Regions from separate parts of the Streptomyces sp. NPDC041205 genome, predicted to be linked through region 2. Evidence: riboswitches for the same ligand, from Rfam matches in the RefSeq annotation. Region 2 holds a riboswitch; each other region holds the start of a gene.
The links. A riboswitch is a leader RNA that binds a small molecule or an ion and turns the genes downstream of it on or off. The one in region 2 is predicted to bind cobalamin.
Positions count from the first base shown of each region.

Region 1: linked by a shared signal. The riboswitch ahead of ACZ6BG_RS02440 (ABC transporter substrate-binding protein) and the one ahead of metE (5-methyltetrahydropteroyltriglutamate--homocysteine S-methyltransferase) in region 2 are both predicted to bind cobalamin.
Region 3: linked by a shared signal. The riboswitch ahead of ACZ6BG_RS09860 (ribonucleoside-diphosphate reductase subunit alpha) and the one ahead of metE (5-methyltetrahydropteroyltriglutamate--homocysteine S-methyltransferase) in region 2 are both predicted to bind cobalamin.

Region 1 covers NZ_JBVIZH010000001.1:536,263-541,927, reverse strand. Annotated here, with positions in the region: gene ACZ6BG_RS02455 (HAD family hydrolase) at 1-535, opposite strand, end outside; gene ACZ6BG_RS02450 (helix-turn-helix transcriptional regulator) at 711-1,622, shown strand; gene ACZ6BG_RS02445 (VOC family protein) at 1,619-2,107, shown strand; cobalamin riboswitch at 2,105-2,290, shown strand; gene ACZ6BG_RS02440 (ABC transporter substrate-binding protein) at 2,349-3,392, shown strand; gene ACZ6BG_RS02435 (FecCD family ABC transporter permease) at 3,521-4,540, shown strand; gene ACZ6BG_RS02430 (ABC transporter ATP-binding protein) at 4,627-5,457, shown strand; gene ACZ6BG_RS02425 (MmcQ/YjbR family DNA-binding protein) at 5,494-5,665, shown strand, end outside.
Region 2 covers NZ_JBVIZH010000003.1:1,131,662-1,137,326, reverse strand. Annotated here, with positions in the region: partial or broken gene ACZ6BG_RS18940 (helix-turn-helix domain-containing protein) at 1-266, shown strand, start outside; gene ACZ6BG_RS18935 (short-chain fatty acyl-CoA regulator family protein) at 271-1,689, opposite strand; gene aceA (isocitrate lyase) at 2,113-3,399, shown strand; cobalamin riboswitch at 3,566-3,785, shown strand; gene metE (5-methyltetrahydropteroyltriglutamate--homocysteine S-methyltransferase) at 3,948-5,665, shown strand, end outside.
Region 3 covers NZ_JBVIZH010000002.1:643,263-648,927, forward strand. Annotated here, with positions in the region: gene mctP (monocarboxylate uptake permease MctP) at 1-1,335, shown strand, start outside; gene ACZ6BG_RS09855 (hypothetical protein) at 1,465-2,172, shown strand; cobalamin riboswitch at 2,361-2,502, shown strand; gene ACZ6BG_RS09860 (ribonucleoside-diphosphate reductase subunit alpha) at 2,632-5,046, shown strand; gene ACZ6BG_RS09865 (ribonucleotide-diphosphate reductase subunit beta) at 5,046-5,665, shown strand, end outside.

The DNA of each region.
Region 1 (5,665 bases), on a different contig from region 2:
ACGTCGCCGGGATCGGCTTGTCGTACGCCAGGAGGTCGTCCACGTACCCCTTCAGCTTCTTCAGCGTGAAGCCGGAGAAGATCTGCGCCGCCCACGGGTAGCAGACCTGGTCGTCGACCTCGCAGAGCCGGTTGTAGTAGCTGTACAGGCTCTCCTTGTGCGTGGCCGTGTCCTTGAACGGGATGACCTTCAGGGACGGTGCCATCGACGCGCGGCTCAGGACGCCCTTCATCTCCAGGAACGGAAGGAGCGACTCCTCCAGGTCGTGGCGGTACGTCGTGTTGTCCGCGTCGAAGACCGCGTACGCGCCCTTCCCCTCGTTCTTCGCGATGACCTTGCCGAGCTTCGCCGCCACCGGCTTCGGCCAGTGCTTGAGGTCGGCCGCCGCGGCACGGGCCGACGCGCTCGGTCCCTTGCCGTCCGCCGCCTTCGCGTCGGCCGCGGACGGCCACAGTGCGCCGCCCGCGAACACCGCCGCCGCCAGCGCCCCCGACGCCCCGACGACCGCCAGCCTGCCCTTTGCCCGAATAGCCATGGTTCCCGTTCCCTGAGAGCGCTGCGCCGACCCGTCCGGAGCGGCGCGCCATGCTACGAGGACCAGGGGCCCGATTCCCATGATCGAGGTCACCGTGCGTGCCGGGCATGGGACGGACGGAGGCGGGTAGCCGCACCGGACGACAGGCCCGTCCGCGCCCGCGCACAATGGGGTCATGGGCCTCACGGCTACGGACATCACCGCCCGGGACGGCGCCGCCGCCTCCCGCGAGTTCGTCCGCGCCGCGCCCCCGCCCGGCGGCCTGGTCGTGTCCGCCGTGGGCTACCGCAGCAGCGGCCGGCGCCCCGCCCTGCACCGCGGCCTGCCGTCCCCGTACCTCACGCTGATCTTCTCCCTCGACGGCCCCGTCACCACCGGCCGCACCCCCGGCGAGGCGACCGGCCCCGACGCCGTCCGCACGGACATCGTCGTCGGCGGCTTGCACCAGAGGCCCGCGTACGTCGTCCAGCCCGAGCACGAGGCCGGGATCCAGCTCGCCGTGCACCCGCTCGCGGCCCGCGCGCTCCTCGGCCTGCCCGCCGCCGAGCTGGCCGGGCAGCTCGTCACCGACGGCACCGACGTGCTCGGCCGCCTGGCCGCCGACGTACGCGAACGCCTCTGCGAGCAGGAAGCCTGGGGCGACCGGTTCGCCTTCCTCAACGCCTACTTGGCGCGCCGCGCGGCCGACGCCGAGCGCGCCGGGGCGGTGCGGCCCGAGGTCGGCGAGGCCTGGGCCTGGCTCGCCCGGCACCGCGGCGCGGGCACCCTGCGCGGCCTGTCCGCGCACGTCGCCCTCAGCGAACGCCGGCTGTCCGCGCTGTTCCGCGCCGAGACCGGCGTCACCCCCAAACAGGCCGCCCGCCTCATCCGCTTCCAGCACGCGAAGGCGGCCGTCGTCCGCGCGGTCGCCGCGGACGCGCGCCCCGACCTCGCCCGGATCGCCGCCGACTGCGGGTACTACGACCACTCCCACCTCGTACGGGACTTCCGGCAGTACACGGGCGTGAGCCCCAGCGCCTGGATGGCCGAGGAGTGCCGGAATATCCAAGCCGGAGGGCACGCGGGCGGCGAAGACTGGGACGCATGAACAGCAACGAAACCCCGCAGAGCACGCAAAGCGCGCAGACCGGTCAGGCCGATCAGGCCCCTGCGAACCGGCGCGCGCCCGACGTCTGGGCCACCTTCCAGGCCGACGACGCCCCCGCCCTCATCGACTTCCTCGTCGGCACCGTCGGCTTCCTGCGCACCGCCGTCCACGAGGACGGCGACCGCGTCGCCCACGCCCAGCTCGACTGGCCCGAGGGCGGCGGCGTCATGCTCGGCAGCTACGACCCGAAGGCCGCCGAATGGTGCCTGCGGCCGGGCACGTTCGGCGCGTACGTCGTCACCGACCACGTCGACGACCTCTACCTCCGCCTCACCACCGCCGGTGTGAAGGTGATCCGCGAGATCGAGGACCAGCCGTACGGCAGCCGCGAGTTCGCGGTCGCCGACCCCGAGGGCAACAAGTGGTCCTTCGGCACCTACCGCGGTGAGCCCGCCCCGACCAGGAGTGATGCCGCGCCGGAGTGATAGCTTGCGGACGCCAGTCGTACCCGCACCTGGGTCGGGGAATCCGGTGGAAGTCCGGAACTGACGCGCAGCGGTGAGGGGGACGGGCGGGGCCAGCGGCCACTGGGAGTCCACGGACCCCGGGAAGGCGGCCCCGCCCGGACGAACCCGAGTCCGAAGACCTGCTGGCACCGCCGTCCGCACGGGCGGCGGAGTTCGCAGACCAGGCTCCGCGCATGAGCCCTGAGACTCGGGAAGACGTGTGCCTTCGACCACGCGACGCGTTCGCCGTACACCCCTCGCCGCCTTGCTGAGCGCGGGCCTCGTCCTGCTGACCGCGTGCGGCGGCTCGCCCGCGAAGACGTCGGAGAAGGCGCGGGCGGGCTACCCCGTCACCCTCACCGCGTGCGGCGAGCGGACGAAGGTGCAGGCCCCGCCGAAGCGGGCCGTCTCCCTCGACCAGGGCTCCACCGAGATCCTCCTCTCCCTCGGCCTGGCCGACCGCATGGTGGGCACCGGCACCTGGACGGACCCCGTCCTGAAGGGCCTGGAGAAGGAGAACGCCAAGGTCCCGCGGCTCGCCGACCGCTACCCGGCGCTGGAGAAGGTGCTCGACAAGGAGCCGGACTTCGTCAGCGCGTCGTTCCTCTACACCGTCGGCAAGGGCGGCGTCGCCGACCGCGCCAAGTTCACCGAACTCGGCGTACCCGTCTATGTCTCGCCGACCGACTGCGCGGGCAAGGACAACGCCGGTGACGACGACGGCACCCGCACCAAGACCCTCACCATGAACACCGTGTACGGCGAGATCCGCGACCTCGCGCGGGTCTTCGACGTGGAGAAGCGCGGCGAGAAGCTGATCGCGGACCTCAAGTCCCGGGCCGCGCGCGCAAAGAAGTCCATCGACGCCTCCGACACCACCCTCATGTACTGGTTCGCCAACTCCGAGTCCCCCTACATCGCGGGCTGCTGCGGCGCCCCCGGCGTCATCACCCGCGAACTCGGCGTGAAGAACGCCTTCGCCGACACCCGCGAGGAGTGGCCCCAGATCAACTGGGAGACCATCGCCGACCGCGACCCCGACGTCCTCGTCATCGGCGACCTCACCCGCAGGTCCCAGTCCGCCGAGAGCGCCCGCCAGAAGATCAAGTTCCTGGAGTCCAACCCGGCCACGAAGAACCTCACGGCGGTGAAGAAGAAGCGCTACGTCCTGCTCAGCGGTCAGGCCCTGAACCCGAGCATCCGCACCGTCGACGGCATCGAACAAGTCGCGGCGGCGCTGCGCGAGTTCGGCCTCACGAAGTGAGGGGCGCCGCGGACAGCGGTTCGCGTGGCGCCGTGGCCGGTGACGCGTCCTCCGAGGCCGCGCCCGGTGACGCGTCGTCGTACGAGACCGCGCCCGGTGACGTACGACAGGCATCCCCGGCCGGGCGCCTGCGTGCCGCGCTGCGCGGCGCACTCCTCTCCCTGGCCGGACTCGCGGTCCTGTTCCTCTCCATCGCCGTGGCCATCACCATCGGCCCCGCCGACATCTCCGTGCCCGACGTGTGGTCGGCCGTGGCGGCCCACCTCGGCTGGGGCGAGGCGGAGCTGACGCCGATCCGCGACGGCATCGTGTGGAACCTGCGGATGCCGCGCACGGTCCTCGCGGCGGTGTGCGGCGCGGGCCTCGCCGTGTGCGGGGCGGTGCTCCAGTCGCTGCTGCGCAACCCGCTCGCCGACCCGTTCGTGCTCGGCGTCTCCTCCGGCGCGTCCACGGGCGCCGTCGCCGTCGTGGTCCTCGGCGTCGGCGGGGGAGCGCTCACGGTGTCGGCGGGCGCGTTCATCGGCGCCGTCCTGTCGTTCGCCCTGGTCCTGCTGCTCAGCCACACCCTCGGCGACACCACGGACCGGGTGGTCCTGTCCGGCGTGGCCGCGATGCAGCTCTTCTCCGCGCTCACCTCCTTCGTCGTCCTCACCGCGGCCGACGCCGAGACCACCCGCGGTGTGCTGTTCTGGCTGCTCGGCTCGCTGAGCGGCGCGGCCTGGACGGACGTCTGGACGTGCGGCGCGGTGCTCGTCGTCGCGCTCACCGTGTGCCTGCTGCACGCCCGGGCGCTGGACGCGTTCGCCTTCGGCCAGGACGCGGCGGCCACTCTCGGCGTGCACGTGGGCCGGGTGCGCGTGCTGCTGCTCTGCACCACGGCGCTCCTGACGGCGGCCCTGGTCAGCAGCGCCGGGGCGATCGGGTTCGTGGGCCTGGCGCTGCCGCACGCGGCGCGGGCGGTGGTGGGGGCGGGCCATCCGCGGCTGCTCCCGGTCACGGCGCTCGCGGGCGCGGTGTTCCTGATCTGGGTGGACACCCTCGCCCGCACGGTCCTCGACCCGCAGGAGGTCCCGGTGGGGGTGGTCACGTCGCTGATCGGCGTACCGGCGTTCGTGGCGGTGCTGTACCGGACGCGGAAGAGCCGATGACGGTGGAGGAGCGGACGGCGGCGGAGGGACCGACGACGGCGGAGGAGCCGACGGCGGCGGAGGAGCCGACGGCGGCGGAGGAGCCGATGACGTACGAGAAGCCGACGACGTACGAGAAGCCCGCATCCCCCGGGCTCGCGGCGGCCCGCGTCGCCCACGAGGCCGGGGGCCGCCTCATCGTCGACGGCATCACCCTCGCCCCCCGGCCGGGCACCACGCTCGGCCTCATCGGCCCGAACGGCTCCGGCAAGTCCACGCTCCTGCGCCTCCTCGCGGGCGTCCTCGCGCCCGCGGCGGGCGTGGTCACGCTGGACGGCACGCCGCTGCCCCGGCTCGGCCGCAGGGCGACGGCGCGCAGGCTCGCGGTGGTCGACCAGCACGCCGCCACGCAGGTGGAGCTGACCGTGCGGGAGGTGGTGGCCCTCGGCCGCATCCCGCACCGCAGGCCCTGGTCGGGCAGCACGCCCGCCGACGAGCGGGCCGTCCGGGACGCCCTGGACCGCACTTCCCTCAGCGACCGGGCCGACCAGTCCTGGCACACCCTCTCCGGCGGCGAACGCCAACGCGCCCACATCGCGCGCGCCCTGGCCCAGGCCCCCCGCGAGCTCCTCCTCGACGAACCCACCAACCACCTGGACATCCAGCACCAGTTGGACCTCCTGAACCTGATCGCCTCGCTCCCCGTGACGACGGTGATCGCCCTGCACGACCTCAATCTGGCCGCCATGTTCTGCGACGAGATCCTGGTCCTGAAGGAGGGCAGGGCGTACGCGCACGGCACGCCCGCGGAGGTCGTCACCGAGGGGCTGATCGCGGAGGTGTACGGGGTGCGGGCGCGGGTGACGCCACCGGCGGACCCGCTGGACCATGTGTCGGTCCGCTTCCTGAGAACGCCACCGCGGCGACCGGGTCCATAAACTCACCGGAAAACCCGCGGCCAGGGGGAGGCACCCATGACACGCCAGAGGATCCCGGACGACGACGAGGTCCCCCTCGACGTCCTCACCCACCTGCGCGCCGTGTGCCTGAACCTCCCCGACGCGCACGAGGAACCGGCCTGGATCGGCACCCGCTGGCGCATCCGCGCCGCGACCTTCGCGCACGTCTACCTGACCGACCTGACCC
Region 2 (5,665 bases):
GTCGCCCGGGGCCGCGCCGGACATCACGCGGCGCGCCCCGAGTTCGCCGTCGCCCTGGGCTGCGAGCTGCGCCAGGCGCACCGCCTGGTCTACGCGGAGGGCGTCGCCCCGGACGCCCCGCGCGCGGCGACCCCGATCGGCCTGGGCTGCCGCCTCTGTGAACGCCGTGACTGCGCCCAGCGGGCCCGGCCGACGGCCGCCTGGCGGTCGACCCCGACCGCCGGACGTACGTGCCGTATCCCGTCGAGACGTCGGGCACCGCCTGACCCGTCAGCCGATGCTCTCCCGCGCGCCCACCACCGGGTAGGGCACGAAGGTGCTGCTGTTCTCGTCGATCGCAAGGCGCCGATCCAGCGGGGGGACGGCCCGTTGGGGGCAGTCGGTGCGTTCGCAGAGGCGGCAGCCCATGCCGATGGGGACGGCGGCCGAGGCGTTGTCGAGGTCGAGGCCGTCGGAGTAGACGAGCCGGGAGGCGTGCCGGATCTCGCAGCCGAGGCCGATGGCGAAGGTCTTGCCGGGTTCGCCCCAGCCGCCGCGGTGCCGGGTGAGCGCCCGCGCGGTCCACAGGTAGCGCTGCCCGTCCGGCATGGCGGCGACCTGGACGTGGATGCGGCCGGGCGCGGCGAACGCCTCGTACACGTTCCACAGTGGGCAGGTGCCGCCCGCGCGGGAGAAGTGGAACGCAGTGGCGGACTGGCGTTTGGACATGTTGCCCGCGCGGTCGACCCGGACGAAGGAGAACGGGACGCCGCGCAGCCGGGGCCGTTGCAGGGTGCTGAGGCGGTGGCAGATCGTCTCGTAGCCGAGCCCGAAGTGGTCGCAGAGCCGCTCGATGTCGTAGCGGAACTCCTCCGCCGCGGCGTGGAAGCGGCGGTAGGGCAGGATCAGGGCGGCGGCGAAGTAGTTGGCGATGCCGATGCGGGCCAGCGGCCAGGCCGCGGAGTCCGGCTCGAAGTCCTCCGAGGCGAGGGTGGAGACCTGGTCCGTGTGTTCGAGCAGCGCGAGCTGGGTGGCCATGCGGAACGCCTGCTGGCCGGGGCGCAGCCGTCCGGAGAGGTGCAGGACGCGGGCCGCCGGGTCGTAGTGGTGCAGGAGCTGGTCGGAGTCCGCGGCGATGCGCACGCCGTGGCGTTCGGTGAGGCGCGCGGACAGGACCCGGACGACCTCGCCGGGGCGGATGCCGATCTCCGCCGCGAACCGCTCGGCGGCGAGGTCGATGTCGTGCAGGTAGTTCTGGCGCCGGTAGAAGAACTCGCGGATCTCCTCGTGCGCGGAGCGCGGCTGCGCCACCGGGCCGGGGCCCCGTCCCTCCGCGGCTTCGGCGAGTTGCTCGGTGAGGCGCTGGTTGCGGCGGCCGAGGTCCACCAGGAGCGTGGCCACGGCGGGCATCCGGGAGGCGAGGTCCGAGAGGTCGGACGCCGACACCTGGCCGGTGGAGACCTCGCCGGTGAGGGCGTCCCGCAGGTCGGCCACCAGCCTGCTGGTGTCCCGTTCGGAGAAGAAGCCCGGGTCGACGCCGAACGCCTCGGTCAGGCGCAGCAGTACCGGCACGGTGAGCGGGCGGGAGTCGTGCTCCATCTGGTTCAGATAGCTCGGCGAGATGGCGAGGGTCCGGGCCAGGTCGGCCTGGCTCATCCGGCGTTCCTCGCGCAGCCGTCGCAGCCGCGCTCCCGCGTACGTCTTGCTCACTCGTGGCTCCCGTCCCGCTCACTCATCCGCGGCTTCCGTCCCCTCGGGCATCCGCGGCTCCCGTCCCGTGGGTCATCCGCGGCTCCCGTCGGGCATGCCCGCGATCGTAGTCACGCAGACCCGCACCGCCAGCCTTAACAGAGTTGGCAAAACCGCCGCAGAAGATGCGCAGAACTTGGCAGCCCTCCTCACTTGCTGGCACTGAGTGCCGATGCCACAGTCGAAACGCGGCCGCCGGACTCCGTCGGGCGGAGCGGAACCGGGGCGCGAACTCAAGCCCTGACGTCGGAGATCCCGGCCCATCCGCCTGACTCGGCAGCATTGCTCACCTGTCCCCACACGGACCCGGCGGGCCGCACCCCAGACCATTCAGGCACTCAGTGCCAGATGTTCGCACAGTTCACGAATCTCCAGGAGACGGTCATGGCACAGGCAGGGACGACGACGGCGACGGCCGAGGAGCTCGCGCGGCGGTGGGCGACCGACCCTCGGTGGCAGGGGATCGAGCGCACCTACAGCGCCGCGGACGTCGTGCGCCTCTCCGGCAGCGTCCGCGAGGAGCACACCCTGGCCCGGCGCGGCGCCGAGCGGCTGTGGCGCCAACTGCACGAGCTCGACTACGTCCACGCGCTCGGCGCGCTGACCGGCGGTCAGGCCGTGCAGCAGGTCAAGGCGGGGCTGCAGGCGATCTACCTGTCCGGCTGGCAGGTGGCCGCCGACGCCAACCAGGCCGGGCACACCTACCCCGACCAGTCGCTGTACCCGGCCAACTCCGTTCCGCAGGTGGTCCGCCGCATCAACAACGCGCTGCTGCGCGCCGACCAGATCGCCACCAGCGAGGGCGACTCCGCCGTGGACTGGCTGGCTCCGATCGTGGCCGACGCCGAGGCCGGTTTCGGCGGCCCGCTGAACGCCTTCGAGCTGACCAAGGCGATGATCGCGGCGGGCGCGGCCGGTATCCACTACGAGGACCAGCTCGCCTCGGAGAAGAAGTGCGGCCACCTCGGCGGCAAGGTCCTCGTCCCCACCGCTCAGCACGTGCGCACCCTCAACGCGGCCCGCCTCGCCGCCGACATCGCCGATGTGCCGACCCTGATCGTCGCCCGCACCGACGCGCTCGCCGCCAACCTCCTCACCAGCGACGTCGACGAGCGCGACGCCGAGTTCGTGACCGGCGAGCGGACGGCCGAGGGCTTCTACCGCGTCCGCAACGGCATGGCCCCCGTCATCGCGCGCGGCCTCGCCTACGCCCCGTACGCCGACCTCATCTGGGTCGAGACCGGCACCCCCGACCTCGCCCAGGCCCGCGAGTTCGCCGAGGCCGTCCACGCCGAGCACCCCGACCAGATGCTGGCCTACAACTGCTCGCCGTCCTTCAACTGGAAGGCCGCGCTGGACGACGACCAGATCGCCAAGTTCCAGCGCGAACTGGGCGCCATGGGCTACAAGTTCCAGTTCATCACCCTGGCCGGTTTCCACTCCCTCAACCACGGCATGTTCGACCTCGCCCGCGGCTACGCCGACCACGGCATGACCGCGTACGTGGACCTGCAGGAGAAGGAGTTCGCCGCGCAGGAGCACGGCTTCACCGCCGTCAGGCACCAGCGCGAGGTCGGCACCGGCTACTTCGACCTGGTGTCCACCGCCGTCAACCCGGCCTCCTCCACCACCGCGCTCTCGGGCTCCACCGAGGAGGAGCAGTTCCACTAGGTGCTCCGCGCCGGGCCGAGGGGCCCGGCCGCCGTGTGAAGGGGCGTGGCCCAGCGGATTCCGCCGGGCCACGCCCCTTCACACGTGCGCCCAAACGGCTCGCACTCGTGTCTCATCTCACGTTCCGGAATGTGAACAGTGCTGCCCAGGACCGCGTCCACCCTCTAACCTGACGCGTGCAGCTGGTTCGCCCTGTCCGCCAGGCAGGCGCGTCGTAAGAGGGAACCCGGTGGGAATCCGGGACTGCCCCGCAGCGGTGAGCGGGAACGACCGCCGTCACACGCACTGGGCCCGATGAACGGGGCCTGGGAAGCGACGGCCAGTAGGTGTCTGCCCCGGCAGACGTGCCCGCGAGTCCGAAGACCTGCCCGTTGCCCGTACGTGACCGATCGCGTGCGGATATCCCGGTGACCTCGTGGGCGGGTCGGCGTACATACCAGACGGAGCACCATGCCAGTGGCGTGTGTGTGGTCCGTCTTGTTCGTCATCCCTTCGCGTCCGCGTCCCGTCCCGGGATTCTCAGGAGTCATCTCGCGAAGGAGATTTCCGTGACAGCGAAGTCCGCAGCCGCGGCAGCACGGGCCACCGTGTACGGCTACCCCCGTCAGGGCGCAGGCCGTGAACTCAAGAAGGCGATCGAGGGGTACTGGAAGGGCCGCGTCACCGCCGACGCCCTCAACCAGACCGCGACGGAGCTGCGCCGCTCCACCTGGCAGCGTCTGGCGGCGGCTGGTGTCCACGAGGTGCCGACCGGTGACTTCTCGTACTACGACCACGTCCTGGACACCAGTGTCATGGTCGGCGCCGTCCCCCAGCGGCACCGCTCCGCCGTGGACGCCGACCCGCTCGACGGCTACTTCGCCATGGCCCGCGGCACCCAGGACGTCGCGCCGCTCGAGATGACCAAGTGGTTCGACACCAACTACCACTACCTCGTGCCGGAGCTCGGCCCCGACACCGTCTTCAGCGCCGACTCCACCAAGCAGGTCGCCGAGTTCAAGGAAGCCCTCGCGCTCGGCCTCGCCGCCCGCCCGGTCCTGGTCGGCCCCGTCACGTATCTGCTGCTCGCCAAGCCCGCGCCCGGCGTGGCCGCGGAGTTCGAGCCGCTGACGCTCCTGGACCGGCTCCTTCCCGTGTACGCCGAGGTCCTCGCGGACCTGCGCGCGGCCGGCGCCGAGTGGGTGCAGCTCGACGAGCCCGCCCTGGTCCAGGACCGCACCCCGGCGGACCTCAACGCCGCCGAGCGCGCCTACCGCGACCTCGGCTCCCTCACCGACCGGCCGAAGCTGCTCGTCGCCTCCTACTTCGACCGGCTCGGCGACGCCCTGCCGGTCCTGGCGAAGGCCCCGATCGACGGCCTCGCGCTCGACTTCACCGACGCGGCCGCCGCCAACCTCGACGCGCTCGCGGCGGTGGGCGGACTGCCCGGCAAGCGCCTCGTCGCCGGTGTCGTCAACGGCCGCAACATCTGGATCAACGACCTGGAGAAGTCCCTGTCGACCCTGGGGACGCTCCTCGGCCTCGCCGACCAGGTCGACGTCGCCGCGTCCTGCTCGCTCCTGCACGTCCCGATCGACGCCGCGGCCGAGCGGGACATCGATCCGCAGATCCTGCGCTGGCTCGCCTTCGCCCAGCAGAAGACCGGCGAGATCGTCACCCTGGCCAAGGGCCTCGCACAGGGAACGGACACCATCGCCGCCGAACTCGCCGCGAACCGGGCCGACCTGGCCTCCCGCGCCGGTTCCGCGATCACCCACGACCCGGCCGTCCGGGCCAGGGCCGCGGCCGTCACCGACGCCGACGGCCGCCGCTCCCAGCCGTACGCCACGCGGGCCGCCGCCCAGCGCGCCCACCTCGGCCTGCCGCTGCTCCCCACGACCACCATCGGCTCGTTCCCGCAGACCACGGAGTTGCGCACGGCCCGCGCCGACCTGCGCGCGGGGCGCATCGACACCGCCGGGTACGAGCAGCGCATCGAGCACGAGATCCGCGAGGTCGTCTCCTTCCAGGAGAAGACCGGGATCGACGTCCTGGTGCACGGCGAGCCCGAGCGCAACGACATGGTGCAGTACTTCGCCGAGCAGCTCACCGGCTATCTCGCCACGCAGCACGGCTGGGTCCAGTCGTACGGCACCCGCTATGTGCGCCCGCCGGTCCTCGCCGGTGACATCTCCCGCCCCGAGCCGATGACGGTGCGCTGGACGGCGTACGCCAACTCCCTGACGGAGTGCCCGGTCAAGGGCATGCTCACCGGGCCCGTGACCAT
Region 3 (5,665 bases), on a different contig from region 2:
TTCACCTTCCTGCCGCGTCTGTGGTCCGTCTCGCACAAGCACGGGTACGTGACGACGTCGGACTTCGTCCGGGGCCGCTTCGGGTCCAAGGGCCTCTCGCTGGCCGTGGCGGTCACCGGCATCCTCGCGACGATGCCCTACATCGCGCTCCAACTGGTCGGCATCCAGGCCGTCCTGGACGTGATGGGCGTCGGCGGCGGCGAGGACACCAACTGGTTCATCAAGGATCTGCCGCTGCTCATCGCCTTCGGCGTGCTCGCCGCGTACACGTACTCGTCCGGGCTGCGGGCGCCCGCGCTGATCGCGTTCGTGAAGGACACCCTGATCTACATCGTGATCGTGGTGGCCATCATCTACATCCCGATCAAGCTCGGCGGGTTCGACGACATCTTCAGCGCGGCGAACGAGAAGTTCTCCGCGACCAACGAGGCCACCGGCAAACCCGTCGGCTCCCTCGTGCCGGGCGAGGCGGGCACCTGGACGTACGCGACCCTGGCCCTCGGCTCCGCACTCGCGCTGTTCATGTATCCGCACTCGATCACCGCGACGCTGTCCTCGCGCAGCCGCGACGTGATCCGCCGCAACACCACCATCCTGCCGCTGTACTCGCTGATGCTCGGCCTGCTCGGCCTGCTCGGGTTCATGGCCATCGCGGCCGGAGTGAAGGTCGAGAACGGGCAGTTGGCGATCCCGCAGCTGTTCGAGGACATGTTCCCGGACTGGTTCACGGGCGTCGCCTTCGCGGCCATCGGCATCGGCGCGCTCGTCCCGGCCGCCATCATGTCCATCGCGGCCGCGAATCTCTTCACCCGCAACATCTACAAGGACTTCATCAGGCCCGACGCGACCCCCGCGCAGGAGACGAAGGTCTCCAAGCTGGTCTCGCTCCTGGTGAAGGTGGGCGCGCTCGCCTTCGTCCTCACCATGGACAAGACCGTCGCCATCAACTTCCAGCTGCTCGGCGGCATCTGGATCCTGCAGACCATGCCCGCGCTGGTCGGCGGCCTGTTCACGCGCTGGTTCCACCGGTGGGCGCTGCTCGCCGGGTGGGCGGTCGGCATGATCTACGGGACGGTCGCCGCGTACGGGGTCGCCTCGCCTACGCAGAAGCACTTCGGCGGCTCGTCCAAGGAGATCCCGGGCATCGGCGAGATCGGCTACATCGGCCTGACCGCGTTCGTCCTGAACATCGTCGTGACGGTCGTCCTCACCTTCGTCCTGAAGGCCGTGGGCGCCCCCGACGGCGTCGACGAGACGTCCCCGGAGGACTACACCGCGGACGCCGGCGACAAGGGCGTGGCGGTGGAGCTGCCGAAGGTGGGTGCCGGGCACTGACGCCCGAGGGGGCGCCCAAGGGAGCGTCACCCCTCCGCCCTCCCTGGAGGCCGCCGCGTTCCGTCCGGGACGCGGCGGCCTTCGCCGTGCCGCCTCCGGCCCCGAACCGGCGTACGAAAGAATGGGCCCATGCCGCATCCTCGCCTCCTGCTCCCCGCCGCCCTGCTGCTGCTCGCGCCCCTCGCCCTCACCGGCTGCGGCTCCGAGACCGCCGGGTCCGAGAACAGGGCCTCCGGGAACGCAGGCTCCGCGAACGCGGGCTCCGGCGCCGGATCGACGCCCTCCCGCGCCGACCTTGAGGCCCGCGCCCGCGCCGCCCAGACCCGGACGGCGCACGTGTACGTGACCGAGGCCGACGGGTTCGCGCTGGCGGAGCAGTCCGTGGGCGTCCTCGGGGACGACGGCTTCCAGGCGGTGTACGTGGCGAAGGAGGGCGGCGCGCAGATCAAGGTCGACGTCGAGCGGGGCACCGTCGACGGCAGGACCTGCCGGAGCGTCTATCCCCCGGCCGAACGCTGCGAGAAGGACGGGAAGGGCTGGTACCGCACGCCCGGCTCCGCGGGGTCATCGGGCTCCGCGGGCTCCTCCGGCTCCGCCGAGTCCTGGCACGCGTACGCCCGCTCCGAGCACGGCCTGCGCATCCAGATCTCCGCCGACCCCGGCCTCGTGGACCGCGACACGCTGCGCGCCGCCGCCGAGAAGGCCCACCACGCGGACGCCGCCGAGCTGGACGCCGTACTGCCGAAGAAGACCTCCCCCGCCACGCCGGTGGAGCGCGGCGACATCCCCCGCGACGGCGACGGCGCCCCCCAGGACCCGCCGGGCGTGGGCGGCTGAACGGCGCCGCGGTGACGGCCGAGCGGGGCCTCAGCGACCTCTGAGCGGGCCCCGGGCGGCACCCGGGCGCCCCCTTGGAATGCCACGCCCCGCCCCCGAGTTGAGGTTCAGGGCGCCTCGTCCCGCGACAACGCCGCTACCCTCCGACACAACATCTAGGGGTGGCACCGAAAGCCAGCACAAGATGTATGCTCATCCTCGCTGTCGCCGCAGGGGAATCCGGTGCAAGTCCGGAACTGTCCCGCAACGGTGTACTGGTACGCATTTGTGCGCTCGCGCCCACAACATGCGCCGGTGAGTCCGACGACCTGCCGACAGCGCGCCTGGACCGTCCGGTCCGGGTGCCGAGACGTCCGGGCCTCGAGGAATGGGTTGGTGGACGCGGAGTCGCCCCTGCGCGGGCGCAGCCGCGCCGTGCCTCTCTCCGCGGGCCCAGAGCCGAGCGAGGGAGAGCACCACGTGACCATCGCGCCCGCCGAACCCGCGTCAGCGCAGGCCGGCAAGCAGGCCGAGGCCGAGCAGGCCGCGCAGACCACCGACGGCCCAGGAACCGCCCTGCTGCGCGTCCTGACCGACCTCACCGCCGACCTCCCCGACGCCGACCCCGGCCGGGTTGCCGCCGCCGCGCTGCGCGGCCGGTCGGCCAAGGCCGACGAGGTGGAGCTGCGGGAGCTCGCGACCGAGGCGGCCGCCGGGCTCATCTCCGAGGACCCCGCGTACTCCCAGCTCGCGGCCCGGCTGCTGACCATCGGTATCCGCGAGGAAGCCGCCTCGCAGGGCGTCACGTCGTTCTCCCAGTCCGTCGCCGTCGGCCACCGCGAGGGCCTGATCGCGGACCGCACCGCCGAGTTCACCACCCTGCACGCGGAGCGCCTCGACGGCCTCGTGGCCGACGCGCTCGCCGACGGCGCCGACCGCCGCTTCGGCTACTTCGGCCTTCGTACGCTGCACAGCCGCTACCTGCTGCGCCACCCGATCACCCGGAAGGTCGTCGAGACCCCGCAGCACTTCATGCTGCGCGTGGCCGCCGGTCTCGCCGAGGACGCCTCCGAGCGGGCCCTGGACGAGGTCGCCGCGCTCTACCGCCTGATGAGCCGTCTCGACTACCTGCCGTCCTCGCCGACGCTCTTCAACTCCGGCACCCGGCACCCGCAGATGTCGTCCTGCTACCTCCTCGACTCGCCGCTCGACGAGCTGGACTCCATCTACGACCGCTACCACCAGGTCGCGCGGCTCTCCAAGCACGCGGGCGGCATCGGGCTCTCGTACTCGCGCATCCGCTCCCGCGGCTCGCTGATCCGCGGCACCAACGGGCACTCCAACGGCATCGTGCCGTTCCTGAAGACGCTCGACGCCTCCGTCGCCGCCGTGAACCAGGGCGGCCGCCGCAAGGGCGCCGCCGCGGTCTACCTGGAGACCTGGCACTCCGACATCGAGGAGTTCCTGGAGCTGCGGGACAACACCGGCGAGGACGCCCGGCGCACCCACAACCTGAACCTCGCGCACTGGATCCCCGACGAGTTCATGCGCCGCGTCGCCGCCGACCAGCCGTGGTCGCTGTTCTCCCCCGCGGACGTGCCCGAGCTCGTCGACCTGTGGGGCGAGCAGTTCGACGCCGCGTACAAGAAGGCGGAGGCGGCCGGTCTCGCGCAGAAGACCATCCCCGCCCGTGAGCTGTACGGCCGCATGATGCGCACCCTCGCGCAGACCGGCAACGGCTGGATGACCTTCAAGGACACCGCCAACCGCACGGCCAACCAGACCGCCGAGCCGGGCCACACCGTCCACTCCTCCAACCTCTGCACGGAGATCCTGGAGGTCACGGACGACGGCGAGACGGCCGTGTGCAACCTGGGTTCGGTGAACCTGGGCGCGTTCGTCGACACCGCGAGCGGCGACATCGACTGGGAGCGGCTCGACGCCACCGTGCGCACGGCCGTCACCTTCCTCGACCGCGTCGTGGACATCAACTTCTACCCGACCGAGCAGGCCGGGCGCTCCAACGCCAAGTGGCGGCCCGTGGGCCTGGGCGCGATGGGCCTCCAGGACGTCTTCTTCCAGCTGAAGCTGCCGTTCGACTCGCCCGAGGCGCGGGCGCTGTCGACCCGCATCGCCGAGCGCATCATGCTCGCGTCGTACGAGGCCTCCGCCGACCTGGCCGAGCGCAACGGTCCCCTCCCCGCCTGGGAGAAGACCCGCACCGCGCGCGGCGTCCTGCACCCCGACCACTACGACGTCGAGCTGACCTGGCCCGAGCGCTGGGCGGCACTGCGGGAACGCATCGGCAAGACCGGCATGCGCAACTCGCTGCTCCTCGCCATCGCGCCGACCGCCACCATCGCGTCCATCGCGGGCGTGTACGAGTGCATCGAGCCGCAGGTCTCCAACCTCTTCAAGCGCGAGACCCTGTCCGGCGAGTTCCTCCAGGTCAACTCCTACCTGGTGGCCGAGCTGAAGCGGCTCGGCGTGTGGGACGCGCAGACCCGCGAGGCGCTGCGCGAGTCCAACGGCTCGGTGCAGGGCTTCACCTGGGTCCCGCAGGACGTCCGCGACCTGTACCGCACGGCCTGGGAGATCCCGCAGCGCGGCCTCATCGACATGGCCGCCGACCGCACGCCGTTCCTGGACCAGGCGCAGTCCCTGAACCTGTTCCTGGAGACGCCGACCATCGGCAAGCTCTCCTCGATGTACGCCTACGCCTGGCAGCGCGGCCTGAAGACCACGTACTACCTGCGCTCGCGCCCGGCGACGCGCATCGCCCGCGCGGCGTCCGGCCAGACCGCCGCCGCTGCCCCCGTCCCCCAGCAGGTGACCGACCCCGAGGCGATCGCCTGCTCCCTGGAAAACCCCGAGTCCTGCGAGGCCTGCCAGTAATGTCCCAGTCCGCTGCCCACACCGTCTCCACCACCGGTGAGAAGAACCTGCTCGACCCGGGCTTCGAGCTGACCCTGCGGCCCATGCGCTACCCGGACTTCTACGAGCGCTACCGCGACGCGATCAAGAACACCTGGACCGTCGAGGAGGTCGACCTCCACTCGGACGTGGCCGACCTGGCCAAGCTCACGCCCGAGGAGCAGCACCTGATCGGCCGTCTGGTCGCGTTCTTCGCGACCGGCGACTCGATCGTGGCGAACAACCTCGTGCTCACGCTGTACAAGCACATCAACTCCCCCGAGGCGCGGCTCTACCTGAGCCGGCAGCTGTTCGAGGAGGCCGTGCACGTCCAGTTCTATCTGACGCTGCTCGACACCTATCTCCCCGACCCGGACGACCGCGCCGCCGCCTTCGCGGCCGTGGAGAACATCCCGTCCATCCGGGAGAAGGCCGAGTTCTGCTTCAAGTGGATGGACTCGGTGGAGAAGCTGGACCGCCTGGAGTCCCAGGCCGACCGGCGCCGGTTCGTGCTGAACCTGATCTGCTTCGCTGCGTGCATCGAGGGCCTGTTCTTCTACGGTGCCTTCGCATACGTCTACTGGCTGCGCAGCCGCGGTCT